Regions from separate parts of the Arthrobacter sp. ZBG10 genome, predicted to be linked through region 1. Evidence: predicted binding sites of a transcription regulator. Region 1 holds the regulator's gene; the other holds the start of a gene.
What was found. Region 1 encodes HspR, which represses chaperone genes until heat shock. Its sites were predicted from a motif close to AAGTTGAGTCNNNNNGACTCAACTT; they were not measured.
Positions count from the first base shown of each region.

Region 2: a site for HspR is predicted at 6,378-6,402, ahead of clpB (ATP-dependent chaperone ClpB). Genes of this name have one in related genera too.

Region 1 is NZ_LFQH01000053.1:34,007-48,303, forward strand. It holds gene ACU18_RS13530 (methyltransferase domain-containing protein) at 1-760, opposite strand, end outside; gene ACU18_RS13535 (MarR family winged helix-turn-helix transcriptional regulator) at 826-1,371, opposite strand; gene ACU18_RS13540 (MMPL family transporter) at 1,539-3,755, shown strand; gene ACU18_RS13545 (MFS transporter) at 3,855-5,129, opposite strand; gene ACU18_RS13550 (ArsR/SmtB family transcription factor) at 5,232-5,555, shown strand; gene dnaK (molecular chaperone DnaK) at 5,800-7,665, shown strand; gene ACU18_RS13560 (nucleotide exchange factor GrpE) at 7,668-8,336, shown strand; gene ACU18_RS13565 (DnaJ C-terminal domain-containing protein) at 8,542-9,516, shown strand; gene ACU18_RS13570 (heat shock protein transcriptional repressor HspR) at 9,528-9,953, shown strand; gene ACU18_RS13575 (aldehyde dehydrogenase family protein) at 10,005-11,414, opposite strand; gene ACU18_RS13580 (COG4315 family predicted lipoprotein) at 11,554-12,108, opposite strand; gene ACU18_RS13585 (sigma-70 family RNA polymerase sigma factor) at 12,262-12,759, shown strand; gene ACU18_RS13590 (zf-HC2 domain-containing protein) at 12,765-13,442, shown strand; gene ACU18_RS13595 (prephenate dehydratase) at 13,447-14,297, opposite strand, start outside.
Region 2 is NZ_LFQH01000064.1:12,897-27,193, reverse strand. It holds gene ACU18_RS15535 (nucleoside/nucleotide kinase family protein) at 1-573, opposite strand, end outside; gene ACU18_RS15530 (ferritin) at 705-1,235, opposite strand; gene ACU18_RS15525 (HutD/Ves family protein) at 1,325-1,888, opposite strand; gene ACU18_RS15520 (phosphoribosylanthranilate isomerase) at 2,006-2,617, shown strand; gene ACU18_RS15515 (YccF domain-containing protein) at 2,685-3,086, shown strand; gene ACU18_RS15510 (VOC family protein) at 3,111-3,497, opposite strand; gene ACU18_RS15505 (2-phosphosulfolactate phosphatase) at 3,567-4,406, opposite strand; gene ACU18_RS15500 (DUF4031 domain-containing protein) at 4,403-5,272, opposite strand; gene ACU18_RS15495 (S1 family peptidase) at 5,484-6,236, shown strand; gene clpB (ATP-dependent chaperone ClpB) at 6,432-9,113, shown strand; gene ACU18_RS15485 (septum formation family protein) at 9,117-9,776, opposite strand; gene ACU18_RS15480 (DUF3073 domain-containing protein) at 10,047-10,280, shown strand; gene purM (phosphoribosylformylglycinamidine cyclo-ligase) at 10,772-11,944, opposite strand; gene purF (amidophosphoribosyltransferase) at 11,941-13,614, opposite strand; gene ACU18_RS15465 (hypothetical protein) at 13,662-13,976, opposite strand; gene uraH (hydroxyisourate hydrolase) at 14,073-14,297, opposite strand, start outside.

The sequences.
Region 1 (14,297 bases):
CCCAGCGGTGCCAGCCGGCGGAGATCCGGGCCAGGTCGGCGGGGTTGGCGAAGTCGTACTCCAGGGCCTGCTCAGCGAAGGCCGAATGCAGGACGCGTTCGCCCCAGACCCGCGCCTGCCACCGGCGCTGCTGCCCGGTGGCGTACAGCCAGTTGCTGCTGGTGGGTGCAACGTCGGTGAACCCGGCGGACTGCGCCCACGAGACCAGGCGCCGGCCGGCATCGGGCTCGGCGCCGTTGCGCCGGGCGATGCGCTGGTACAGCTCCATCCATTCGTCCAGTTCGGGGATGGCGGGGTACCAGCTCATGCCGTGGAAGTCGGCGTCGCGCACAGCGACGATGCCGCCGGGCTTGGCCACGCGGCGCATTTCCCGCAGTGCTTCGACCGGGTCCGTCAGGTGCTGCAGGACCTGGTGCGCGTGGACGACGTCGAACACGCCATCCTCGAACTCGAGGTCGTAGATATTACCGGCCACAAAATCCACGTTCTCCACGCCGCGCTCCACGACCAGGGACTGCGCCTGGCGGATGATGTCCGGCGAGCGGTCCAGCCCCGTCACTGCGCCCGGAGCCACCAGGGCGGCGAAGTCGCAGGTGATGCTGCCCGGCCCGCAGCCCACGTCCAGCAGCGTGGTCCCCGGCGGAAGGTGGGGCAGGACAAACGCCGCGGAATTCTCGGCCGTCCTGGCGGCGTGGGCGCGGACCACCGATTCGTGGTGGCCATGCGAGTAGATATCTTCCTGGGGCTGTTCCGCACTCATAGCCAAACGCTACCCCCAGGGGCAGGGATCCGTGCCGCAAACGTGCCGGTGCAAGGGTCCGCGGCTCAGCCAGGCCGGCGGGCGTCGGCGGAATGCACTTCCCGGGCCGAGATGGTGGCCTCCACCATGGCCGTCATGAACCGGGTCACGGTGTCCAGTTCGGCTGGCGAAAACCCTGCCATGGCGCCGTTCATAAAGCGGGACAGGGGCGCGAAGATGGCCCCGCCGTCCTCGAAGGCCTTGGGGGTCATTTTGAGTTGAACCTGCCGGCGGTCCGCGCTGTGCCGCTCCCGGACCACGTGGCCGGAGTGGTCCAGCCGGTCGATCAGGGCGGTGGTGGCCGGTGAGCTCAGGTGCAGCTCCTTCCGCAACAGCCCGGGCGTGACGGTATTGCCCTTCGCGGTGTGGCGCATGATCACCGCCAGCGCGTTCAGGTCCGTGCGGTGCATGTCCTGGCGTCCGCCGGCAGCATCCACGTACCGGTTGGCTTCAAGGGTGAACTCCTGCAGGAGCCGGATCAGCGGGTGCGGTCCGCCGCCCTGGCCCTGGCCCGAGCCGGAGGCCGGGCCGGGCAGTGGCGCAGGGTCTGCGGAGGGAGTGTTGCCGTCCATGTCCACCATCTCCTTTCCGGTGTCGGATTGCGCCAGCCGTACTGACGGATATTACTTCACCAAGCCGGGAGCCCCGCTCACTTGCAGAAAAGCTTGACTGGCACTTATCTCTATCATGGAGATAGTCTATTCTGGAATCAATAGTACGCCCAAGCCCGGAAGGCATCATGAAAAATCACATCCCAGGAACGGAACGCGTCCCGTTCTGGCTTCGCTGGCTGGTCCCCGTCCTCCTGGTGCTGACGTGGCTCGCGGTGGCCGGCGTCGGCGGGCCCACGTTCGGCCGGCTGGATGAGGTCTCCTCCAATGACCAGGCCTCTTTCCTCCCCGCCAGCGCCGAGGCCACCGCCGCCCAGGAGTGGCAGTCAAAATTCCGGGACTCGGATGAGGTCCCCGGCATCATCGTGATCGAAAACGCAGATCCCATGACCCCGGCCCAGCTGGGTGAAATGGCGGAACTGAAGACCCGGCTGGCTGAGCTCAAGCTGGGCAGCGCCGTCATCGGCCCGATCCCCTCCGAAGACGGCCGGGCGGTGCAGTTTGTGGCACCCATCGATTCCTCCGGTGAGCTCAAGGAGGCAGTGAAGGAGCTCCGGGACACCGTGGCTGAAGCCGCCCCGGACGGCATGCAGACCTACGTCACGGGCCCGGCAGGCCTGGCGGCGGACCTCACCGCCGCCTTCGCCGGAATTGACGGCATCCTCCTGCTGGTGGCCCTGGGCGCCGTGTTTGTGATCCTCCTGATCGTCTACCGGTCCCTGCTGCTGCCCATCGTGGTGCTGCTGACCTCGGTCTTCGCATTGTGCGCCGCCATCCTGCTGGTCTTCGGCATGGCAAAGGCCGGTTGGATCCAGCTGAACGGGCAAAGCCAGGGCATCCTGTCCATCCTGGTCATCGGCGCCGCCACGGACTACGCGCTGCTGTTTGTGGCGCGGTTCCGTGAGGCGCTGACCCACACCACCAACCGGACGGCGGCAGTCCTCAAGGCCTGGAAGGCATCCTTCGAGCCCATCCTCGCCTCCGGCGCCACGGTGATCATTGCCCTGCTGTGCCTGTTGTTCTCGGACCTGAACTCCAACAAGGCGCTGGGTCCCGTGGCCGCAGCCGGCATCCTCTGCTCGCTCTTTGCGGCGCTCACCCTGCTGCCGGCGCTGATGGCGCTGTTTGGCCGGGCCGCCTTCTGGCCCTTCCGCCCCAAGCTGGTCCCCGCAGGAGAGCGCGAGCCGGAGCTTGTGACCGGATTGGAAGGCCAAAAGGGCCTCTGGCGCGCCACAGGCTCCCTGGTTTCCCGGCGGCCACGCATCATCTGGGTAGGTTCGGTGCTCCTGCTGGTGCTGGCCGCAGGTGGCCTGCTGCAGCTCAAGGCCAACGGCGTGCCGCAAACGGACGTTATCCTCACCGCATCCAATGCCGTTGACGGCCAGGACGCGCTGGCTCGGCACTTCGACGCAGGCAGCGGCAGCCCCGCCGTCGTGGTGGCGGACGAAAGCAAGGCCGCGGACGTCCTCGACACCGTAAAATCGGCCGACGGCGTAGGGGAGGCCTATCTGCTGGCTCCCGGCAGTGTGCCCATCACCGGCGCCCCGGGGACTCCCGCGGACCCGGACGTCCGCGACGGCAAGGTGCTGATCAACGCAACGCTGAACTCCGCGGCGGACTCGCTGGAGGCAGAGGAAGCAGTCAAGGAGCTCCGCACCAATGTCAGGGACGTGGACCCGGGTGCGCTGGTGGGTGGTGTCACGGCCACTGCACTGGACACCAACACCACCGCCCAGCGCGACCTGGTGATCATCATCCCCGTGGTCCTGGTGGTGATCCTCTTCATCCTGATGCTGCTGCTGCGATCCGTGGTGGCGCCGGTCCTGCTGGTGCTTTCGGTGGTGCTGTCCTACGCCGCGGCCATGGGCGTTTCGGCGCTTGTTTTCAACAACATCTTCGGGTTCTCCGGAGCCGACGCCACCGTGCCGCTGTTCGGCTTTGTGTTCCTGGTGGCCCTGGGTGTTGACTACAACATCTTCCTGATGAGCCGGGTCCGCGAGGAGTCCCTCAAGCACGGCACCCGTCCGGGAATCCTGCGTGGCCTGGGCGTCACCGGCGGCGTCATCACATCCGCGGGTGTGGTCCTGGCCGCAACGTTTGCGGCTCTGGGTGTCATTCCCATCATGTTCCTGGTGCAGCTTGCCTTCATCGTGGCATTCGGTGTCCTGCTGGACACGGTGCTGGTGCGCTCGCTGCTGGTCCCGGCCCTGGCCTACGACCTTGGCGCAAAGATCTGGTGGCCCAGCAAGCTGGGCCGCGGCCTTCCCGCCGGCCCCGCCCAGCAGGCCCAGCACATTCCGAAGCATTCCGCTGAGGAGGAGCCCGCCGCCGAGGCGGCCCGCTGAGTTCCCGGGCTTCGTTCCAAAAGTTGCTGCCGCCACCGGTCACCGGTGGCGGCAGCGTCGTTTCCCGCGCGAGCCCGGGCTGGCCTGAAGGCGACCCGTTTACCGGCCGGCGTCGGCCCCAACCGTGACGGCGGCCCGGCCGGCTGTTCCGTCGGCGCTGCTGTCCTGCCGGTCCGGATCGCCGGCGCGTGCGCGGCTGATGGCCGCGAACGCCGCCAGGATCGTGACGATCCCGCCGTAGAGGTAGGTGGTGGTGGGCAGTGACAGGACGGGTGCCAGCAGGCCGGCCAGGACGGCGGGAATGCCGAACGCCGTGTAGGCCACCACAAACAGGGACGCGAACGTGCCGGCCCGTTCGTGGTCCTCCACCAGCGGGCTGATGGAACGGATGACGCCCATAAAGGCCGTGCCGAAGCCCGCGCCGGCCACCACAACGGTGGCGAGGAAGATAGGAAACGAGTTCAAGCCCAGGGCAACCATGCTCAGGGCAGTGCCTGCCGCCAAAGCCGTGGTGCCGAAAATGGTGATGGTGCGTGCGGGGAAATGGTGCAGGACGGCCGCTGCGATGGAGCCGGTGCCGGCGAGGGTGGTGATAACAATGCCCTGCCACACGTGTTCCTGGATCCCGAAGGTGGTGTGCACAATCGCGGCGCCCAGCGAGAGGTAGAGTCCGCCGGTGGCCCAGCCGGCGAAGACGGCGGGAGTGCCGCTGACAAAGGCGCCCCGGGCTGCGGCCGGAATGGTGATGTGCGGCCTGAGCGAGGCTGCCCAGCCGGATGTACGCGGCGAGGTCTCCGGGACTGCCCAGACCAGGGCTGCAAACACAACGTAGAGGCCTGACAGCGAAATGAACACCAGGGCACGGGGTTCGGCCAGCAGGTCCAGGAGCAGACCCGATGCGAGGGCGCCCAGGGCGAGGCCGCCCAGAGGCGCCACCGTGTTCCACGCTGCACCGGCGCCGGGTTTGTCCTCCGGCTCCAGGTCGGCAATGGCCGCCGAGAGGGTGGTCAGCAGCACCCCGCTGGCGATGCCCTGCAGCACCCTCGCCACCAGCAGCATGGCCAGCGAATCCGCCAGGAGGAATGCGGTGACACTGGCAGCCAGCAGGATGAAGGCAACACTGATGACCGGGCGCCGGCCCAGGTGGTCCGAGATGGACCCAAACACCAGCAGGGCGGCCAGCAGGGCAACGGCATACACGGCGAAAACGCCTGTGGTGGCAACCGGCAGCAGGTGCAGCTGCTCCTGGAGCGTGGGGTAGAACGGCGAGGGTGCACTGGCGCCCGCCATCATGGCTGCCGTGGCAGCGGCGACCAGGCCGAAGCCCAGCCGCCTGCGTGCCTGGGGACGACCGTTTCCGGGGACGGGACTCACAACCGGCCACCTTCCTGTTTGCCCTCAAAGGAGCGTTGGTTCGAAAAGACTCGAAGTGTCAGCGTACTGGCATCACCGCGAAGGTTCAACTAATATCGAACCGTGGCGACAACGGCGAACCTTCCGCACCCCGACCGGGCAGGCCTCCTGCTGCCGGGAGTGCTGTTTGCCCTGAGCGATCCCGATCGCCTGGACATCGTCCGCCAGCTCCGCTCCGGCCCGCTGGACATGGCCGACTGCTCGCTGAGTAATCCGGACATGCCCAAGTCCACCAAGTCGCATCTGATGAAGGTGCTCCGCGAGGCCGGCGTCATCCGCAACGAGGCCAACGGCCGCGGCCGCCGTTTGACCCTGCGGTCCGAGGACCTGGAGGCCCGCTTTCCCGGCCTCTTGGCCGCCGTCCTGGACGCCCCCGCCGCCGGTTGACCACCAGGGCAGCCCGGCGCAACGTTCTCCGATAGCGAACGGAAGGGCCGCCGTCGTCCGTTCCGGCTGCCTGGAAACTGCGGATTTCCGGACCCCTGCCGGCGTCGAATGGCACCTTCCTCGCCAAGGTTGAGTGCACCTCACTCAACTTTCGATTGACAACTTTCCGTCCATGAGTAAAGTTGAGTGCAGAACGCTCAATGATCGGGCGCCATCCAGTTTCCAAGAAAGAAGGAAGCAACACATGTCACGTGCAGTAGGTATCGACCTCGGAACAACCAACTCCGTCGTCTCCGTTCTCGAAGGTGGCGAGCCCACCGTTATTGCCAACGCCGAGGGTGGCCGCACCACGCCGTCCGTCGTTGCATTCTCCAAGTCCGGCGAAGTCCTGGTCGGCGAGATCGCCAAGCGCCAGGCCGTCAACAACATCGACCGCACCATCGCCTCCGTCAAGCGCCACATGGGCACCGACTGGACCGTTGCCATCGATGACAAGAAGTACACCCCGCAGGAAATCTCCGCGCGTACGCTGATGAAGCTGAAGAACGACGCCGAGTCCTACCTGGGCGAAAAGGTCACCGACGCCGTCATCACCGTCCCGGCCTACTTCAACGACGCCGAGCGCCAGGCCACCAAGGAAGCCGGCGAGATCGCGGGCCTGAACGTCCTGCGCATCGTCAACGAGCCCACCGCAGCAGCCCTGGCGTACGGCCTGGACAAGGGCAAGGAAGACGAACTCATCCTGGTCTTCGACCTCGGCGGCGGAACGTTCGACGTCTCCCTCCTCGAAGTCGGCAAGGACGAAGACAACTTCTCCACCATCCAGGTCCGCTCCACGGCCGGCGACAACCGCCTCGGCGGCGACGACTGGGACCAGCGCGTTGTTGACTACCTGCTGAACCAGCTCAAGGTCAAGGGCATCGACCTGTCCAAGGACAAGATCGCCCTCCAGCGCCTCCGCGAAGCTGCCGAGCAGGCCAAGAAGGAACTCTCCTCCTCCTCCAGCACCAACGTCTCCCTGCAGTACCTTTCGGTCACCGCAGACGGCCCCGTGCACCTGGACGAGCAGCTCACCCGCGCCAAGTTCCAGGACCTCACCAAGGACCTGCTGGAGCGCACCAAGAAGCCGTTCCACGACGTCATCAAGGAAGCCGGCATCAAGCTTTCCGACATCGACCACATCGTCCTGGTGGGCGGCTCCACCCGTATGCCCGCCGTCTCCGAACTGGTCAAGGAACTGGCCGGCGGCAAGGAGCCCAACAAGGGCGTCAACCCGGATGAGGTTGTGGCCGTTGGCGCAGCCCTCCAGGCCGGTGTGCTGAAGGGTGAGCGCAAGGACGTCCTCCTCATCGACGTCACCCCGCTGTCGCTGGGCATCGAAACCAAGGGCGGCGTCATGACGCACCTGATCGAGCGCAACACCGCGATCCCCACCAAGCGGTCCGAGACCTTCACCACGGCCGACGACAACCAGCCGTCCGTGGCCATCCAGGTCTTCCAGGGCGAGCGTGAGTTCACCCGGGACAACAAGCCGCTGGGCACGTTCGAGCTGACCGGCATCGCACCGGCTCCGCGCGGCGTCCCGCAGGTCGAGGTCACCTTCGACATCGACGCCAACGGCATCGTCCACGTGTCTGCCAAGGACAAGGGCACCGGCAAGGAACAGTCCATGACCATCACGGGCGGCTCCAGCCTCTCCAAGGAAGACATTGACCGCATGGTCAAGGACGCCGAGGAGCACGCAGCAGAGGACAAGGCGCGCCGCGAGGCCACCGACACCCGCAACACTGCCGAGCAGCTGGCTTACTCCGTGGACAAGCTGATCGCGGACAACGCCGATAAGCTGCCCGAAGAGGTCAAGACCGAGGTCCAGGCCGACGTCGACGACCTCAAAAAGGCCCTCGAAGGCACCGACGACGCAGCCGTGAAGACTGCCTTCGAGAAGCTGCAGGCTTCCCAGGGCAAGCTCGGCGAGGCCATCTACGCCCAGCCCGGTGCCGCTGATGGCGCCCCCGGCGCTGAAGGCGCTGACGGTGCCGCCGGTGACAAGGCTGCCGACGAGGACATCGTCGACGCCGAGATCATCGACGAAGACGAAGCGAAGAAGTAGCCATGCCGCACCACGGTAACGAGGAAGAGCACAACTCATCCGCGGGACACGAAGGCAAGGGACCCGAGCCGGTCATCCGGGACAACCGCAAGGTTGATCCGGAAACCGGTGAGGCCCGGCACCCCGAAGGTGCACAGGCCGGCGGCGCTGAGCCCGCAGCAGCGGACTCAGAAGGCGACGCCCTGTCCCAGGCCGAGGAGATCCTCAACGGCATTGAAGTGCCGGCAGAGGAATCCGTGGCCCAGGGCGCAGGCACCGCTGAGGCGGCCGAGCTGAAGAACGACCTCCTCCGCCTGCAGGCCGAGTACGTCAACTACCGCAAGCGCGTTGAACGCGACCGCGCCGTGGCAGGGGAAATGGCCGTCATCGGCGTCCTGAACTCCCTGCTTCCGGTCCTGGATGACGTCGACGCCGCCCGCCAGCACGGTGACCTGACCGACGGCCCCTTCGCCGCGATCGCCACCAAGCTGGAGAACGCGCTGAAGACCTACGGCCTGGTCCGCATCGATGAGACAGGCGTGGAGTTCGATCCCACGATCCACGAAGCCCTCATCCAGCAGCCCGGCGAAGACATCGAGGTTGACACCGTCAGCCAGGTGCTCCGTTCAGGCTACAAGTCTGGCGAACGCGTCCTCCGGGCCGCACAGGTCATCGTCGCAGTTCCGGCCTGATCCTCACCTCGGCGCCGGACGGATGAGGGGCCCCGCCCCTTCGCGTGGAGGCAAAGTCCTCACGGACTTTGCCTCCACGCTCCGGCAGGCCCGATGCCACTCCCGGGCCCCTCATCCGTCCGGCGCCTAAGCGGCAATCTCGCCTAAGGTGAGGTGACCGCGTAGAGCGTCGGTACAACTGAGAAGTACGAGAAAGGAAACGCCATTGGCTAGCCAGGATTGGGTGGACAAGGACTTTTACGCGATCCTTGGTATCGCCAAGGACGCTTCCGACGCCGACATCAAGAAGGCGTACCGGAAACTTGCCCGCCAGCACCACCCGGATACTAACTCGGGGGACGCTGCTTCGGAGAAGAAGTTCAAGGACATCTCCGAGGCCTACTCGGTGCTGTCGGATCCGGATGAGCGCCAGCAGTATGACGCCATCCGGGCCATGGGCGGCGGCGCACGCTTCGCCCCCGGCGGGACCGGCGGCGGCAACGGCGGGTTCGAGGACATGTTCGGTGGCCTGTTCACCGGCAACACCGGCCGGCATGCGGGCGGGTTCAACCCGTCATCCGGCGGCATTCCGCCCGAGTTCGCTGACCTTTTTGGTGGCGGCTTCGGCGGCGGCGCAGGTTTCCAGCGCCCGCCTGCCAAGGGCGCGGACCGGACCGCAACCACCAGCATTTCATTCTCCGGCGCCATCCGGGGGACCACCATCGGCCTGCGGGAGCCGAACGGCGAGGTCATCGACGTGCGGGTCCCCGCCGGCATCAAGGACGGCCAAAAGATCCGCGTCCGCGGCAAGGGCCAGCCCGGCGCGGCAGGCAACGGCGACCTTATGGTGGCCGTGTCCGTGAAGCCGCACGACTTCTACACCCGCGACGGCGACAACCTCCGTATCCACGTCCCCGTCACCTTCCCCGAAGCCGCGCTGGGCGCCGACATCGAAGTACCCACTGTTGACGGCGAAAAGGTGCGCGTCCGCGTGCCGGCGGGAACGCCGTCGGGCCGTACCCTGCGGGTCAAGGGCAAAGGTGTGGCAACGGCGAAGGCTGCCGGCGACCTGCTGGTGACCATCGACGTCGCCGTTCCCAAAAACCTGAGCAAGGAAGCCGAGGCCGCCGTCAAGGCGTTTGCCGAAGCCACCGCCGGTGCTGACGTCCGGGAAGGCCTGGCCGCGAAGGCCCGGCTCTAGGAGCGCGTGCCATGGACATCAGCGCTGACCAGCCCATCTTTGTGATCTCCGTGGCGGCCGAGCTGGCGGACATGCACCCCCAAACGCTGCGCCAGTACGACCGGATGGGCATCGTTTCGCCCAGCCGCGCCCCCGGCAAGTCCCGGCGCTATTCGCAGCGGGACATTAACATGCTGCGGGAGGTGCAGCGGCTCTCCCAGGAGGGTGTCTCCCTGGAGGGCATCAAACGTATCCTGGAGCTGGAGAACCAGGTAGCGGCACTGCAGCACCGGGTGACCGAACTGGCAGGGGAGCTGGCCCGCCGGCCGCAGTCCTTCGACTCGCGCATCTTCGCCGCGGGCGCCGCCGGTGACGTGGTCAGCCTGGCCCGCGGGCAGCGGCCCAGGCCGCGGACCCAGGCCATGGTGCTGTGGCGGCCGCGGGCCATCGGCCAGTAGCCCGCCCGGCCCGTAGCCGGCCCGCGGCACGCCGGGGCCGCGGACACCGGCTCAGCCGTTGATGACCTGCGGCACGCCGAGGGCTTTGAGGCCCTCCACCCCGAACTCCAGTCCGTAACCGGACTGCTTCGCGCCGCCGAACGGGATGCGCGGGTCCACGGCGCCGTGCCTGTTGATCCACACCGTGCCGGCCTGGATCCGGGCGGCGACGGCCCGGGCCGCCTGCAGGTCCGGGGACCATACGGAGGCACCGAGGCCCACGTCCAGGGCGTTTGCCTTGGCCACTGCCTCGTCCACGGTGCTGTATTTGATGATCGGAAGTGCGGGGCCGAACTGTTCCTCCGCCACCAGCGGGTTGTTGTTGTCGATGTCCGCCACCAGCGTGGTGGGGTAGAAATAGCCGGGCTGGTCCGCTGCCGGGTCGCCGCCCAGCAGGATCCGCGCCCCTGAGGCCCGGGCATCCTCCACCAGGCCGGCGACGATGGTGTACTGCGCCTTGTTCTGCAGCGGTCCCAGCACGTTCGACTCATCCAGCCCGTTGCCCATCGGCATGGCTTTGGCTACGGCGGTGAGTTCCTCGCAGACGGCGTCGTAAATGTCCTCGTGGACGTACAGCCGCTTCAGCGCGGCGCAGGTCTGGCCGGTGTTGATGAAGGCACCCCAGAAAAGGTCCTGGGCGATGGCCTTGGGGTCGGCGTCCGGCAGCACAATGCCGGCGTCGTTGCCGCCCAGTTCCAGCGTGAGGCGTTTGACGGTGTCCGCCGAGGACCGGATGATGGCTTTTCCGGTGGCGGTGGAGCCGGTGAACATGATCTTGCCGATATCGGGGTGTCCGGCCAGCCGCGCCCCCACCTCGCGGCCGCCGCTGACTACGGTGACCAGGCCCTCGGGCAGTTCCTCGTTGATGACTTTCACCAGCGCCAGGACACTCAGGGGTGTGTATTCGGAGGGCTTGACCACCACGGCATTGCCCATCCGCAGGGCGGGGGCGATCTGCCACACGGTGATCATCATGGGCCAGTTCCAGGGGCCGATGGCGCCCACCACCCCGATGGGCCGGTACTGCAGCTCGGCGCGGGTTTCGCCGTCGTCCAGCAGGGTCTCGGCAGGCAGGGGGGTTCCGGCCGCTGTCCGCAGCCACGCGGCGCAGGCGCCCACCTCGAACCTGGCATTGGGTCCGTTGAGCGGTTTCCCTTGTTCGCGGGACAGCAGCCGGGCCAGTTCCTCTGCGGAACGTTCGACGGCGTCGGCTGCTTTGAGGAGCGCCGCGGACCGGGCGTCGTGGCCCAGGGCAGCCCAGGCCGGCTGTGCTGCGCGGGCTGCGGCCACTGCGGCGTCCAGCTGTTCAACGGTGTGCTCGGGCGCCTCTCCCACGGCAGCCCCCGTGGCCGGGTCATGGATGGTGCGGGTGGGCCCGCGGCCGGGGGCGATGGAAGCAAGCAGCGCATCATAGGTTTCCACGGGGTACTCCACCTCGAGTAGGAAGGGCGCCGGCCGGGTGGCCTGGCAGCTTGCTTCCAGTGTCGTTGCTGCCCGGAAGGATCCTTTGTCTTTTCACGCAGGACCCTTGACATGGAGGGCACAGCCTGGCGCGCCGCCGCTAATACTTGCCCGCTGCGGACGTGACCATGTCGCCGGAGGGGGCCACGAGATACCAGACGCTGTTGACGCCCTGGCCCAGGATATCCCCCGCAGCCTTGTCCTTGGCGAAGTAGTAGACGGGCATGCCGTTGATGGTGACCTGCTTTTTGCCGTCCGGCGTGGTGATGGTGCCCGGCGTTCCCGTTACGCCGTCCATGGCCGGTGTCTCTTCGGTGGTGGTGACCGGTGGCCACGCTGCCAGGCAGGCATCGGTGCAGGCGCTGGTGCCGGAGTCCTTGGTGTCCTTGGTGAAGTAGTAGATACTCATGCCGTTGCCGTCCACCACAATCGGCCCGAGCGCGGAGTCCGCCGTCATCAGCTTCGCCGAAGCGGCTGCACCGGAGGTGGCGGCCGCCGTCGTCGCCGGGCCGGACGCCGGGGCGGATGCCGGAACCGACGCCGCCGTGGACGGGGTGGGCGCCGGCGTCGTACTGCTTCCCCCGCCGACTGCGCAGCCGGACAGCAGTGCGGCGGCCGCCAAAGCCGACAGGCCAAAGCTGAGGTTCTTGTGCATCTTTTGCTCCTTGCCTCGAGCCAGCCAACGCGGAGGCCGGCGCTACCCTCTTAGACGCCGTGCGGGCAAGAATGGTTCAGGGAACCGGAACTGAACCTTTGTGTGGTTGCGGACGTCTTTAGAGGCAGGCGGGTTCGACTCGGGAGGCAGGGCATGTCGCTGGATGAGGAAGTGGTGGCGGCGATTTACCGTGACCACGGCGCTGCCCTGCGGCGCTTTGTCCTGAGCGCCTGCCGGGACCCGTATATCGCGGACGACGTGGTCCAGGAGACGGTGCTGCGCGTCTGGCGGCAGGCCCCGGAGATCACCGGCGGCCTGCGCAGCTACCTGTTCCGGACGGCCCGCAACATCATGATCGACAACTACCGCAGGTCCCAGCGCCGGCCGGCCGAGGCCACCGGAGACCCCGTGGATCCGGTGGATCCAGCCGAGCGGGTGGATGAGCTCCTCACCCGGGTCCTGATGGAGGAGGCGCTGCTGCGGCTGAGCGCCGAACACCGCGATGTGCTGGTGGCCCTCCACTACCGCCGATACACCGTGAAGGAGGCTTCGGAAAAGTTGAATATCCCCAGCGGAACCGTGAAGTCCCGGGCTTTCTACGCCGTCCGGGCGCTGCGGACCATCCTCGACGAAATGGGGGTCCAGCGGTGACCGCCATGGAACCGCACCAGCTTCTTGGCGCCTACCTGCTGGGCGGCCTCGACCCGTCGGACGTGACGTTGTTCGAACAGCACCTGGGGTCCTGCGCCACGTGCCGGGAGGAGCTGGACGAACTTTCCAGCCTGCCGGCGCTGCTGGACGCGGTGCCGGTGGGGGACGCCGTTGTGCTTCCCGGCGTGGCAGCAAGCCCGCAACAGGCGGCTGTAGCGGCGGAGAGCGGTGCGCCGCCGGTTCCCAAACGCCTGCTGGATCAGCTGGCCGCCCGCCGCCGTACGGTCCGCGTCCGGTGGACAGCCGCGGTGGCCGCGGCTGCCGCCGCCTGCCTGGCTGCCGGGATCCTGGCCGGGCCGCTGCTCAGCCCGCCCGCCAAACCAGACGCCACCTACTCCGTCCAGGCGGGCGACGGGGTCCGGCTCACCGTGGGCCTGGTGCGGAAAACCTGGGGCACGGAACTTGCGGTGGACGGACAGAGCCTGCCGGTGGACGGCACATTCTCGCTCTGGGTCAAGGACCGCACCGGCGGCGAGGACCGGGCCTGCGCGTGGACCGCAACCCCGAGCGGCCGGGTGCGGATCACCGGCGCCACCCCGGTCCAGCTCGCCAGCATCGCCGGCGTGGAGATGCGTGACGGGCAACAGCAGACTGTTGCCGTCATCGCGGTGCCGGGCGGGTAGGCCTTTACACCGGCGCCGGTGCGTCCGCCCGGAAATCCGCTGCCGCGTATACGCCGAGGATCCGCACCTCGGTGGTGAAGAACTCCAGTTCCTCCAACGCCAGTTTCAGCGGGAGGTCCTCGGGGTGCGCTTCGACGTCGGCCATAAACATGGTGGCCGCGAACTCGTCGCCCACCATGTAGCTCTCCAGCCGGGTCATGTTCACCCCGTTGGTGGCGAACCCGCCCAGCGCCTTGTACAGGGCGGACGGGACGTTGCGGACGCGGAACACAAAGCTGGTCACGGCCAGGCCGGGAACCTCGTCCCGTGCCGGCAGTCCGGTTTCGCGGGCCAGGACCACAAAGCGGGTGGTGTTGGAGGGGTCGTCCTCCACGCGGGAGGCCAGGACTTCCAGGCCATAGATCTGTGCGGCCAGCGGCGGGGCGAGCGAGAGCTTGCGGGGATCGTTCCACTCGCTGACTTCCCGGGCCGAACCGGCGGTGTCCCCGGCGATGACGGGGCGGAGGCCGGCCTCGCGGATGAGGCGGCGGCATTGGCCCAGCGCGTGGATGTGGCTGTGGACCTCGGTGGCACCCTCGATGGTGCTGCCGGGGATGCCCAGCAGGTCGAAATGGATGGGCAGGAAAAACTCGCCTACGATCTGCAGGTTGGACTGCGGCAGCAGGATATGGATGTCCGCCACCCGGCCGGCGATCGAATTTTCGATGGGGATCATCGCCAGGTCCGCCTCCCCGCTGGAGACCAGCTCGAAGGCGTCCTCGAAACTGGCGCACGGGATGCTTTCCAGCTCGGGGAACATCTGTTGACACGCGATATTGGAGTTGGCGCCGGGCTCACCCTGGTACGCAATCTTCT
Region 2 (14,297 bases), on a different contig from region 1:
GGCGTTGGCCTCATCCGGGCCCAGTGCCCAGGCTTCCGCCGCCGTCCTGTCCATCCCGAACTCCACATGCCGGTCCACCAGCCTGCCCAGCCGCACGGCGGGCGGCGTGTCAATGAACCACACCTCGTCCAGCTGCGCGCGGACCTCCGGCCAGGGCGCCTGCGAGGCGAGCAGGTAGTTCCCCTCGGTGATCACCAGGGAAACGGACGCGGGAACGCCGATGGAAGCCGCCACAGGCTCATCCAGGGTCCGCTGGAATTCGGGCGCATACACAACGTCTTCATCCCGCAGCACAAGCCGCCGCAGCAGCGAGAGGTACCCGCCGGCGTCGAACGTGTCCATGGAACCTTTGCGGTGCCGCAGCGGTGTGCCGTCGATGATGCTGTTCGCGAGGTGGAATCCGTCCATGGGGACCACTGCGGCGGCGTCGGGACCGAACTGGTGCTGCAGCCAGGCTGCGAACGTGGATTTGCCGGAACCGGGAGACCCCGTGATGCCCAGCATTGTGCGGCGGCGGCCTGACAACCGCTCCCGCAGGGAGGCCACTGCCAGCCGCGCTTCGGGTGAGTCCATAGCAAAAGCCTAGGCCCCAGCCCAACTGACTGGCAGTTGTTGTCGTTTTCGAGGCTCAAAACGACAACAACTGCGAGTCAGTTGGGAGGGGCGGCGCGGGGCTGGCACAGGGCTGGGCCGAGGGGGTGGGCTTAGAGCGAGCCGCCCGCGGTTTCCGGGGCCGAGGCGTCCTGGCCGCTGTCGCCCACGGTTTCGCGGGCGATGAAGTTCTCGATGTCGAACAGGTTGTCCGCGCGCTCTGCAATGTTCAGCAACGTGGTCATGGACGCCACTTCCTCCACCTGCTCCTTCAGGAACCACAGCATAAACTGCTCACCGAGGGCGTCGTTCTCGCCGCGGGCGGCCCGGAACAGGGCCTCGATGTTGCGGGTGACTTCCTTTTCCTGCTCCAGCGCCAGGGCCAGGGGCTCGGTCACCGAAGAGAAGTCGTTGCGGACCGCGGGAACGCCGGGGATGGTGAACGGGATGTCCCGGTCCAGCATGTACTGCACCATCATCATGGCGTGGTTGCGCTCTTCCACGGACTGCCGGTAGAAGTAGCGGGCAAGCTGCGGGAGGTCTTCGTTGGCAAACCAGGTGGCCACGGCAATGTACTGCTGCGAGGCCGTGAACTCGTTGCCGATCTGGGTGGACAGGAGCGCGTTGAACGTGGAGGAAGTCATGGCTTGAGTCTAGGGTTCGGCCGCGCGGGCCAGCCAGTGTGGGAAGGCTCGGCTTGCGGAAGGAAAGGCTGGCCTACCTGCGGTAACGCTCAGACGGCGTCGACCGAGACCACAGCCAGGAAACCCCGCCCCAGGATTTCGGGGGAGCTTTCGTCGGCGCCCACCACGGCGTCGTACCGGCCCAGGTCCACAGGGCCGCCGCCCGCCACGCTGGCCGCTGCCTGCCCCTGCAGCAGCACGGCAAGCTGCCCCGCAAAAACGGGATGCGCACGCTTTTTGGACAGCTCAATGATGGAGGTGTACCCCTTGAACTTTCCGCTGCGGGTGATGACGTCGAGGTTGCGGATGTCGCCGGTGGGCAGCGAACCGGCGGCCGGTGCGCCGCCGTCGAACCGGAACGGGCGATACTTTTCCAGGGGATGGTCCGCTCCGTCCACCGTGAGCAGCAGCAGCTCACCTTCCACCACAGTGAGGACCCGCTCCATGCCCGGGAACGGGGAGAAATCACCTGCTTTGGTGACCTCGGCAATGCTCACCCGCCAGTCCCAGTCCTGGGCCGCCGCGCCCTGCGGGTGGCTGGCCAGGTCCCGGGTCACCCCGCCGCCGTTGCGCCAGGGGGTGGCCTTAAGGTCTGCGAAGCGGATGATCTGCATCAGCCCAGCCTAGTTCCCGGCAGCCGGCGGAGGTGCCATCGCGCATCGCGGGAAGGGGCTGTCCCTGCTACTCTCCACCCGGGGGACAACACGTAAACGTACCTGAAGGAGCCGGGAATGTTCGTCAAAGTGTGTGGTCTCAGCACGCCCGAATCGGTCCGCGAAGCAGTGGCGGCCGGGGCGGATGCCGTGGGATTTGTCCTGACCGCCAGCCCAAGAGTCGTTTCGCCGTCCCAGGCGGCGGCGCTGCTCGCGGAGGTCCCGGCGGGTGTGACGCCCATCGGCGTGTTCCGTGACGAGCCGCTGGCGGATGCCGCCCCAATCGCCCGCGCGGCCGGCCTCGACTGGATCCAGCTGCACGGCACCAGGACCCGGGAAGACGTTGCCAAAGTGCACGACGCCGGCATGAAGGTGGTCCGGGCCATCACCCTGGGTGCCACTGCGGAAGAGTTCGAGGACTGGGGTGAGGACCTGCTCCTGATCGACGCCGCGGTCCCGGGCTCGGGTGAGTCGTGGGACTATGCTTCGGTGGCTGCCTTGCCGGTGCTTGCCGGCCGGTCCTGGCTGCTGGCCGGCGGACTGGACGCCGGCAACGTGGCTGCCGCCGCCGGGGCGGCGCAGGCCTGGGGTGTGGATGTTTCCTCCGGCGTGGAGGCGTCCCGCGGGGTCAAGGACCTGGCCAGGATCCGGGCCTTTGTCCACGCGGCCAAGCCCGGCGTCCGCACCTAGGTTTTTCAGGGATCGTTCAGGGTGGTCACCCACCGCGGAAGCCAACCCGTCGGGGGACAATGGACAGATGAAGACTCTGCTCAACATCATCTGGCTGGTATTCGGCGGGTTCTGGCTTGCCCTGGGCTACTTCGCAGCCGGGATCATCTGCTGCCTGCTGATCGTCACCATCCCGTGGGGGATCGCGTCGTTCCGCATCGCGGCCTACGCACTGTGGCCTTTCGGGCAGATGGTGGTGGACAAACCGGGCGGAAACGGGCCGTTCGCCCTGCTGGGCAACGTGATCTGGCTGCTGGTGGCCGGGATCTGGATCGCCATCGGCCATGTGGCCACCGCGATCGCGATGGCCGTCACCATCATCGGCATCCCGCTGGCCATCGCCAACCTCAAGCTCATCCCGGTGTCCCTGATGCCGCTGGGCAAGCAGATCGTGCCCAGCAACACCCCGTTCGTCCAGGCGTACCGGTAGGCCGAAGCTGGCTGGGCAGTGCAGCTAGCCCGGCATTTCGTCCGGCCGCAGGGCCCGCAGCACACAAAATTCGTTGCCGTCAGGATCGGCCATCACCACCCAGGTGACGTCCGGCCCCTGGCCCACGGAGACCTGCTTGGCGCCCAGGCCTTCCAGCCGGGCCACTTCGGCGTCCCGGTTCTCCGGCCGGAGGTCAAAGTGCAGCCTGTTTTTGGGTCCTTTGGCTTCGGGTACCTTCAGGAACAGCAGGTCCGGACTGACCCCGTCTTCGGGACTGCCCGCGGGCGGCTCCAGCACAATCTCGTCCGCCTCCTCGTAGGTCCGCCGCCAACCCAGGGCGGCTTCCCAGAAGGCTGCCGGGACCCGGGGATCGGTGGAATCAATGCAGACGGCTTGGATGCGCAGGCTCATCCGAGCAGTGTTGCACTGCCGGCGCCGGCCGTAAAGGACCACGACGCCGAGGCAACCCGAGGGAACCGGTCAGGGCCGCCGGAAAATCCCGTCCGACAGGATGGCCACCGAGTCGCTGCCGTCCAGTTCGGCGGCGATATCCACATCCTCCGCAAAGCCCGCCCCCACCAGTTCACGGCCGCTGGAACAGCCGTGCAGCATCTCCCGGAGGCTTGGTTCGGCCGCTCCGAAGACCGCCGCCGCAGCAACCGCTTCCGGCGAATACCCGTGCCAGTCAAAGTCGCCGTCCTCGGGTCCGCCCCGGGAATTGTCCGCAGCAATCCTGGCGGGCCACTGCGCAGCCAGGGCGGTGAGGAACGCGCCGGCGCCGATCGCATCCTCCACGGCAGGGCGCAGGCTGCCATCGGGCCAGCGTTCACCGGCCGCAATCACGGCGATCACAGCGTCTGCCGGCAGGTTGGCTGCCACCCAGTCCGCAGTGGCGGCGGCGTTCCGCAAGCAAACAGCGGCAACCAGGGGCACTTCGCCTGCCAGCTGGTGGCACAGTTCGGAGCCGTTGGGGGATGGCAGTACCACCCGGCCCAGGGACTGCGCGGTCCGCAGGCTGGCGGGGGACAGGCTCAGCCCGCCGCCGTCACGCGGTCCGGCCAGCAGCGCATTATGGTGGGCAGCGAAATCCTCGGCGCCCGTATCCCGCCAGCGGTACGGAACAACCTCCGCGCCGCGGTCCAGGGCCACACTGACGCACGTGGTGAAGGAGAGGACATCCACCACCACGGCGAGGTCGGTGCCGGGCGCAACCGTCGCGGCGCCGTCGTGACCCCACTCCAGCCTGACCGTGAAAGGCAGTTGGCGGTGCGCCGCACTTGCGGTATGCACGTGGCGGGGGTTCGTTCCCGGTGCGTTCATGCCAGTTCTCCGTGCAGGTTCCGGTGCGCGGCGCCCAACCAAAGGTCCCTTGCGCGGTGTCCGTGGAACAAGGGCTCAAGGTCCAGGAGCCGGCGGACGACGGCGGCCCGGCCGGCGGCGAAATCAGCGTCAGGCACGTGCGCGTAATCGAGCCGGACGGCGGCAAGGTACCGGGCGTATTCCGCCGGGTCGCCGCCAAGGACGGAAAGATCGGCATCACAGAGCAGCGCCCCGTCGGTGTCTCCGGCTTCGGGGCGGTGGTGGCTGGTCAGCAGGACCAACCGGGCCACCTCCTCGACCTCGGCCGCCGGCAGCCCGGTGCCGCGGAGCCGGTCCAGGGCCAGCCGCGCCGACTCCTCTTCGTCCTGCCCGGGGATTCCCTGGTAGACGGCGTCGTGGAACCATGCGGCCAAAAGGACTGTCCTGGGAACAGCAGCCGGTTCGTTAAGGAGGTCCAGGGCTTCGAGGATGGACAGCAGATGGGTGCGGCCGTGATAGTGCCGGTGCGGTTCACTCCACCGGTCCAGCAGGTCCAGGAAGAGGGCGTCGTGGCCGGGCATAACGGCCTCCCAGCGGTCCTGAAGCGGGACCTTCAGGGACTTGTTCCGCTGCCGGGCGGGAATGCGCAGGCCGCTGGCAATGAGTTTGCGGACCAGGACCCTGGCTTCGACGGGCAAGGCGCCCGCCGCCACCAGGTCATCGAAGCGGCGCTCCGCCACGTCGTAGTGGTCGCCGTCGAATGCCCTTTCGGGAATACCGGCCGCGGCGGCAAAGGCGTGCAGTTCCGCCAGCGACCCATCCGAAACCAGATGGGAGAAGTGCGTCCCGTGCGCAGGCCAAAGCGGCGGGTCGATGTAGATGGCCATGACGGAAGTCTAGTAGGCCGGCTCCGGCGCCCAGCCTGCCAGCGCGCTCCCGGCTGCGTATTACAAGTTTGTCATAGCCCGTGACAAGAATGATAAAGACCGGTAGTCTCCGGAGGGGCGGACAGTCACTACCTCTTCCCGCCCGCCTACACCGAACCGACCTGGCGTCCCGACGACGGCTGCGCCAGGCATCCGCGAAGGAGCCACCGCTTTGAAACTCGCCAGGATTCTTGCCACCGCCGCCGCTGCCGCCGCACTGATGGGGCCGCTGCCGGCCCATGCTGCTCCGGCCGCCGGCGGAGACAGTGCCAGCCCGGACATCGCGGGCGGTGCCACCACGACGATTTCGGCGGCACCCTACGCGGCGCAGATTTCCTTCGACGCCACGGGGACCAATGTGGGTTGCACAGGCAGCCAGATCTCGGCGAACTGGGTCATCACCGCCAAGCACTGCGATTCCCCGTCGCTGCAGTCGGTGCGGCTGGGCACCACGTATCTGGAGACCGGCGGCACGGTGAAGACGGTTGCCGGCCGTTATGCCTCCAGCACGGGGGATGTCCTGCTCCTTAAGCTCTCCACCCCGCATTACGGCTCCTATGTGGGCCTGTCCGGCAGCGTCCCCGCCACCGGTGCTGCCGCCAAGGTCTATGGCTGGGGCGACCAGACCGAAGGCGCCGGAACCATGTCCTACACCTTCAAAACCGCGAACGTCACCGTGGCGGGCCAGGGCAGCGACACGTATGGGGGCGTCTCGGTGCGCACCCAGTCGCAATCCGGCCACACGCTGGGCGGCGACTCCGGCGGGCCCCTGGTGGTGAACGGCAAGCTGGTGGGTGTGTTGTCGACATCGAGCATTCTGCCCACACCCAACCCGTCAACGTTTACCCGCTACTACAACGACCACGCCTCGGTGGCCCGCAACCTCAGCTGGATCACCAGCGTCTCCGGGGTGGCTGGCTCGTAAGGCTCCGGAACAGAACCATCGGCGGCCGGCCCCCCCAAGGAGCCGGCCGCCATTTTGTCGCCGCCAGCCACGCTGGCGGCGCATGTTCGCTGAGGGCAGACGTTGCTGCCGTCCGGATCGGCCCAAAAGGTTCCTTTCACAAAGTTGAGCGTTGTAGACTCAACTTAGAATTTCCGCCCCTGAAAGGAGCCCTCGTTGGACGTCAAATTCACCACCAAGAGCCAGGAGGCCCTCTCGGCCGCCGCCATGAACGCCTCCACCGCCGGAAACCCCCAGGTGGAGCCCGCCCACCTGCTCAAGGCGCTGATGGACCAGCGCGACAGCGTGGCTGTGGCGCTGCTGAAGGCAGCCGGCGCCGATCCTGATGCCGTCAGTGTGCAGGCCAGCAGCGCCATCAAGGCCCTGCCCGCAGCATCCGGCGGCTCCACCCAGCAGGCGCAGCTCTCCCGGCCGGCGCTGCAGGCAATCCAGAACGCCAACACCGAGGCCGAAAGCCTGGGCGATACCTACGTCTCCACCGAGGTGCTGCTGTTGGGACTTGCGGCCGGCAGCGACTCCGTCGGACGGATCCTGCGCGACGCCGGCGCCTCCCATGAAGCGCTGCGCGCCGCAGTGCCGGGAGTCCGCGGCGACCGGAAGGTCACCAGCCCGGATCCGGAGAACACGTTCCAGTCGCTCGAAAAATTCGGCACCGACCTCACCGCAATGGCACGGGCAGGCAAACTGGACCCGGTGATCGGGCGGGACACCGAAATCCGCCGGATCGTCCAGGTCCTGAGCCGCCGGACCAAAAACAACCCGGTCATTATTGGCGAGCCGGGCGTGGGCAAGACCGCCGTGGTGGAGGGCCTGGCGCAGCGTATGGTGGCCAACGACGTGCCGGAAAGCCTGCGCGGCAAGACCCTGATCTCCCTGGACCTTGCATCCATGGTGGCCGGCGCCAAGTACCGCGGCGAGTTCGAGGAGCGGCTGAAAGCCGTCCTGGAGGAGATCCGGAACTCTGACGGCCAGATTGTCACGTTCATCGATGAAATCCATACGGTGGTGGGGGCGGGTGCCACCGGTGAGTCGTCAATGGATGCCGGCAACATGCTCAAGCCGATGCTGGCCCGGGGCGAACTGCGGCTGATCGGTGCGACCACCCTGGATGAGTACCGCGAGAACATCGAAAAGGACCCGGCCTTGGAACGCCGCTTCCAGCAGGTGTACGTGGGCGAGCCCAGTGTGGAGGACACCATTGGCATCCTTCGTGGCCTGAAGGCCCGCTATGAGGCCCACCACAAGGTGACCATCGCCGACTCCGCGCTGGTGGCCGCCGCCGGCCTGTCCAACCGCTACATTTCCGGCCGCCAGCTGCCGGACAAGGCCATTGACCTTGTGGACGAGGCCGCGTCCCGGCTGCGCATGGAAATTGACTCAGCACCGGTGGAAATCGACCAGCTGCGCCGCGCCGTGGACCGGCTGACCATGGAGGAACTGGCCCTTGCCAAGGAGACCGACCAGGCCTCGGTGGAACGCCTGGCCGCGTTGCGGGCTGACAAAGCCGACAAAACCGAGGAACTGGACGGCTTGAACGCCCGCTGGGATGCCGAGAAGGCGGGCCTGAACCGGGTGGGAGACCTCAAAGCCAAACTCGATGGGCTGCGGATAGCCGGCGAGAAGGCCAAACGCGAAAGCGACTGGGAGACCGCATCCCGGATCGAATACGGCGAAATCCCCGCCCTGGAGCACGAACTGAAGGCAGCCGCCGAAGCCGAGGCCGCAGTGACGGACAAGTCAGCCCAGATGGTGGCGGAGCAGGTTACCGCGGACGACATCGCCGAAGTCATCTCGGCCTGGACCGGCATCCCGGCAGGCCGGATGCTGCAGGGCGAAAGCCAGAAGCTGCTCCACATGGAGGACGAGCTGGGGCACCGCCTGATCGGGCAGCAGCAGGCCGTCACTGCGGTTTCGGACGCTGTCCGGCGGGCCCGGGCGGGCGTCAGCGACCCCAACCGCCCCACGGGATCGTTCCTGTTCCTGGGGCCAACCGGCGTGGGGAAAACGGAGCTGGCCAAAGCCCTGGCGGACTTCCTGTTCGACGACGAACGCGCCATGGTGCGCATCGATATGTCCGAGTACAGCGAGAAGCACTCCGTGTCGAGGCTGGTTGGCGCCCCGCCGGGATACGTGGGATACGAGGAGGGCGGCCAGCTGACCGAGGCCGTCCGGCGCCGGCCGTATTCAGTGGTGCTGCTTGATGAGGTGGAAAAAGCCCACCCCGAGGTCTTCGATATCCTCCTGCAGGTGCTGGACGACGGCCGCCTCACCGACGGGCAGGGCCGCACCGTGGACTTCCGCAACGTCATCCTGGTGCTGACCTCGAACCTCGGCAGCCAGTTCCTGGTGGACCAGGCCCTGGACCAGGACGCCAAGCGGAAGGCCGTGATGGCCACCGTAAACGCCGCCTTCAAACCCGAATTCCTGAACCGGCTGGATGAAGTGGTGCTGTTTGACCCACTGAACGTCGAGGAGCTGGCCCGGATTGTGGAGCTGCAGGTGGCGGAAATGGGCCGGCGGCTGCAGGACCGCCGCCTCACCCTGGAGGTCACCGAGGCCGCCAGGTCCTGGCTGGCGCTCTCCGGCTTCGACCCGGCCTACGGCGCCCGCCCGCTCCGCCGGCTGGTGCAGCGCGAGATCGGCGACCGGCTGGCCAAGGCCATCCTCTCCGGCGACATCAGCGATGGTGACACGGTGCTGGTGGATACCGCCGCCGACGTCGACGAGCTCACTGACGGGACCCTGGCTGCGCTCAGTGACCAGGGTGAAGGAATTGTGGAGCAGGTCCGCGCCGGCCGCTTCGAAGGGGCCGGGCTTTCCGTGCGGCGGAAGGACTGAGGGCTACGGCAGCACGCTGGCATTGATGACATTGCCGGTGGCCGCCGTGACGTAGCAGTCCACCCGGCGGTCACCGGATGCCCAGCTGGTGCTGCTGGGGTAGCTGCGCTGGAACTCCAGCGTGTAGCCGTCGGCCGCCGGGGACAACCTGGCGGCCTGGCACGCCTCCTGCGCCTGGGCTTTGAGCGCGTCCGAGCCGGGGTAGGTGCCGTCGCCGGGGTAGCGGTACAGCGACACCAGCTGCGCCGAGTGGCCGGTGGTGCACGGCACAACAGTGGCCGTCAGGGCCTCGGGATCGAAGTCGCGGAAACAGTCGCCCAGCGCGTACCCGGCAGGCTCCACGCCTTCTTTCGGGGACTCCAATGCGGTGGGGGCCGGCGTAACCGCCGTTTCCAGGGCGCCGTCCTTGGTTGACCCGTTCGAATCCCGGCCGGAGTTCAGCCACAGCGCCAGCCATACCAGCCCGCCCACCACAAGCAGGAGGACGACGGCGAAGAACACCTTCCACAGGGTTGTCCGGTTGAGTGCCCGGTTCGGCAGCCGTGGTGCGTCAGCCGCGGGCGCCAGGTTGGGGCCCCCGACGGGGCTGCTGCCGCCGCCTGCCGAGGGCGTGCCGGAGGCGGGCGGGGTGGAAGGCCTGGGTGGGACATCCTGGTGGTTCACGGGGTGCACCTTCCTGCGTTTTCCGCACTGCGGGATCCGGTGCGGGCCGTCCCGGCAGCTGTTCTTAAGACTCTACCGAAGAAAAAAGCGGGAAACCCGGGGGATCGGCAAGGAGGGGCTGCTGCGATCCGGCTGCGGAGGCCGCGGCTGGCAAGCAGTGGCAGCTTAAAGCATGTAATCTAGGGGTACGACAAATTGACCAAACATTCCGGGGCCTCACTAACGCCAATGGTGACCACCTCCGGTCCGAGTACAAAAGGGGGTCACGCCATGGGGCGCGGCCGTCAAAAGGCAAAAGCTACCAAACAGGCTCGGGACATTAAGTACTATTCCCCGAACACTGACTACACAGCTCTCCAGCGTGAGCTTAAGAGCTCTGAAGTCCGTGCGCCGAGCCGTTTCGCCAACGAACCGGTTGAACCGGACTATTCGGCCTACGTGGACAAGTACGCGGATGATTTGGAAGAAGACGACGACGGGGTACACACCCGCCGCATCGGCTAGTTGTCGCTTGCCGCTCCGGCCTTCGGGCCGCAGCGCTGTGACGCCGCCGCACAGCTGTTCCCGCACGCCCCGCGTGTGACCACAGCGGGTGCGGCGCTTCTTTTCCGGCACCCGGATCCAGAAGGATTCCCCGTTCCGGATGCAGTCAGCTGCCCGCCGCCGGCACCGTATCAACGGTGCGGGTGGCGGGTTTTTTGTGCCTGCCCGGGCGGCTCCGGAATCCGGACAAGGCTCCAGGCCGCAGTTGCGCAGTAACAGAGCCGGCTCGGGTGGCGGGTTTTTTGTGCCTGCCCGGGCGGCTCCGGAATCCGGACAAGGCTCCAGGCCGCAGTTGCGCAGTAAGAGAGCCGGCTCGGGTGGCGGGTTTTTTGTGCCTGCCCGGGCGGCTCCGGAATCCGGACAAGGCGCCCGGCCGCAGTTGCGCCGCAGCAGCCCTGCTAAAGCTTCGCAGGGCTGCCGCAGCGCAACCGGAAGGTACCGGCCAGGCGGGGTCAGGCGTAGGCGTTGACCAGGCGGACGGCGCCGCCGTCCACGCCCTTGGCGCCCTGGACGTAATCCGGGCCGGCTTTGTCGACAGAGTCGGAGTCGGCCGCAACGGTGCCCATGACCCAGGCCGGCAGGCCACGGTCGTTGAGGCGGGCAACAGCGGCGTCAGCGGCCTGCGGTGAGACGATGGCCACCATGCCCACACCGAGGTTCAGGGTACGCTCGAGGTCCGCCAGCGGGACGTTGCCCAGCTCGGAGACCAGCTTGAAGATGGCGGGAAGTTCCCACGTGGCGCGGTCCACCGTGGCCACCAGGCCCTGCGGCAGGACCCGTGCCAGGTTTGCGGCGAGGCCACCGCCGGTTACGTGGCTGAAGCCGTGGACAGCTGCGCCGCCGCCGGCGGAGGCGCTGACCGGGAAGGTGCGGGCCAGGTCAAGGCAGTCCGCTGCGTAGACGCGGGTGGGCTCCAGTAGTTCCTCGCCCAGCGTGCGGCCCAGCTCGGAAACCTGGCGGTCCAGGGCCCAGCCGGCGTGGTTGATGACACGGCGGACCAGGGAGTAGCCGTTGGAGTGCAGGCCGGAGGACGCCATGCCGATCACCACGTCGCCGGCGCGGACCCGGTCCGGGCCCAGCAGCTGGTCGGCCTCGATCACGCCGGTGGCAGCACCTGCGACGTCGTATTCGTGCTCACCCAGCAGGCCCGGGTGCTCGGCGGTCTCGCCGCCCACCAGTGCGGTGCCCGCCACGGAGCAGGCAGCAGCGATGCCCCGGACGATGTCGGCGATGCGTTCCGGCACCACCTTGCCGCAGGCGATGTAATCGGTCATAAACAGCGGTTCGGCGCCCACCACCACGATGTCGTCCACCACCATGCCCACCAGGTCGAACCCGATGGTGTCGTGGATGTCCATGGCCTGGGCGATGGCCACCTTGGTGCCGACACCGTCCGTGGACGTGGCCAGCAGCGGTTTTTTGTAAGTCAGCAGCTTCGAGACGTCGTAGAGGCCGGCGAAGCCGCCCACCCCGCCGATCACCGAGGAGTTGTGGGTGGCCTTGATGGCACCCTTCATAAGCTCGACGGCGCGGTCGCCGGCTTCAACGTCCACACCTGCGGAGGCGTAGGTGATCTGTCCCTGCTTCTCGGAAGCGGGCCCGGCGGCGGTGTTGGCGGAAGTCATACGGACTCTTTCTTGTCGGCGCCGGCGGCGCTGGCGTGTACGTCAGGCACCATGTCGGCTTCGGTCAGCAGGTTCTCAAATTCGGCGTCCGGGCCGGGATCGCAGCCGGTGGCGCCTGCCTTTTCGGCGGGGTCGTTGTGGGAATCGACGGCCAGGGCTGCAGTCTCGCCGGGAAGGGCGGACGACGACGGCGCGAGGCCACCCAGGTCCGTCCGTTCCAGCAGGTTCTTGCCCAGTTTGTCCGAACCAGGCAGCTCGATGGGGTACTTGCCGGTGAAGCAGGCGGTGCAGAGGCGTTCCCGCGGCTGGCGGGTGGCTCCGATCATGCCGTCCTCGGAGATGTAGGCCAGCGAATCGGCGCCAATGGCCTGGGAAATCTCGTCGATGGTGGCGCCGTTGGCGATCAGCTCCGCGCGGGAGGCGAAGTCGATGCCGTAGAAGCAGGGCCACTGGACGGGCGGGGAGGAGATCTTTACGTGCACGGAGGCGGCGCCGGCTTCGCGGAGCATCCTGACGATGGCCCGCTGGGTGTTGCCGCGGACGATCGAGTCGTCCACCACCACCACACGCTTGCCGCGGATCACGGATTCCAGGGCATTGAGCTTGAGCCGGATGCCCAGCTGCCGCAGCGTCTGCGACGGCTGGATGAAGGTCCGCCCCACATAGGAGTTCTTGACGAAACCGTGCGCGAAGGGGATGCCGGATTCCTCGGCGTAGCCCACCGCGGCGGGGGTCCCGGATTCGGGGACCGGGATCACAATGTCGGCCTCCTGGGTGTTTTCGCGGGCCAGCTGGCGGCCCATCTCCACCCGGGACTCATAGACGGAACGGCCCGCGATGGCGGCGTCCGGACGGGCAAGGTAGACGTATTCGAAAACGCAACCGGCCGGCGTCGGCTCCGCAAAGCGCTGGGACCGCACGCCTTCCTCGTCGATGGCGATGAATTCGCCCGGCTCGATCTCGCGGATGAAGCTGGCGCCCACGGTGGCCAGGGCCGACTGTTCGGAGGCCACCACCCAGCCGCGCTCCAGCCGGCCCAGGACCAGCGGGCGGATGCCGTAGGTGTCGCGGGCTGCGTAGAGGGTGCCTTCGTCCATAAACACAAAGCAGAAGCCGCCCTTGATCTTGGGCAGCAGCTCGATTGCCGTCTGCTCAAGGGTCTTTCCGGCTTCGCCTTCAAGCAGCGCGGTGACCAGGGCGGTGTCCGAGGTGTTGCCCTGCTTCATCTCGCCGCTGAGCTGGCCGCCATTGCGCTCACTGATCATGGCGTTGAGCTCGGCCGTGTTGGTCAGGTTGCCGTTGTGGGCCAGTGCCACGGTGCCCGTGGCGGTGGCGCCAAGGGTGGGCTGGGCGTTGGCCCAGTGGCTGGCGCCCGTAGTGGAATAACGGCAGTGGCCGACGGCCAGGTGCCCTGTCAGGGTATTCAACGTCGTCTCGTCGAAGACCTGGGATACCAGGCCCATGTCCTTGTAGACGTTGATGCGTTTGCCGTCGCTGGTAGCGATGCCGGCGGACTCCTGTCCGCGGTGCTGCAACGCATACAGCCCGTAGTAGGTGAGTTTTGCTACTTCTTCACCTGGTGCCCAGACTCCGAAGACGCCACAAGCGTCCTGCGGGCCTTTTTCGCCAGGGAGAAGATCATGGGAAAGTTTTCCATCGCCGCGTGCCACTGGTCGATTATCTCATGAGATGGGGTAGGAGATTTCCGGTGGCCCGTTTATGACTGCGGATCGGTGTCCGGCTCGGAATCCGGCACGGCCTCCACCGTTGCGCGCTGCTGCCGCTTCACGCTGCGGCGGTCCAGGACCAGGGCCAGCACGGCGCCCAGGATTGCGCCGCCGGCGCCGAACATCACCATAAAGAAGCCAAACACGGCGCCCGGATCGAAGCTCTGGTCACCGGGCAGGCCGTACGCCACCACCGCGGCGGCGCCGGCGCCCACCAGTGCCCCCAGGATCAGGAACGGCACATACTTGGGTGCACGGCGGACGGTTACTTCCCGCCGCTCGGCCGGGGGTTGGTTCAAAGACATGCCATCAAGCCTACATTCGCTCCCCCGTTGCCCTATCACTTATGGCTCCTAAAACCGACGGATGGCGACCATAAGTGATAGCGCAACGGGCGGGTATCAGCTGCCGCGGTACGTGGAGTACGCGAAGGGGCTCAGGAGGAGCGGCACGTGGTAGTGCTCGGGCCCGGAGACTTCAAAAACCAGGTCCACCTCGGGGAAGAACGTTGCCGTCGCCAGCCCGGCGTAATAGGAGCCGGTGGCAAAGTTGAGCCGGTAGTGCCCGGGTTCGAGCTGCCCGGGTCCCAGGTCCTTGGCCCTGCCGTCGGCGTCGGTGGTGGAGCG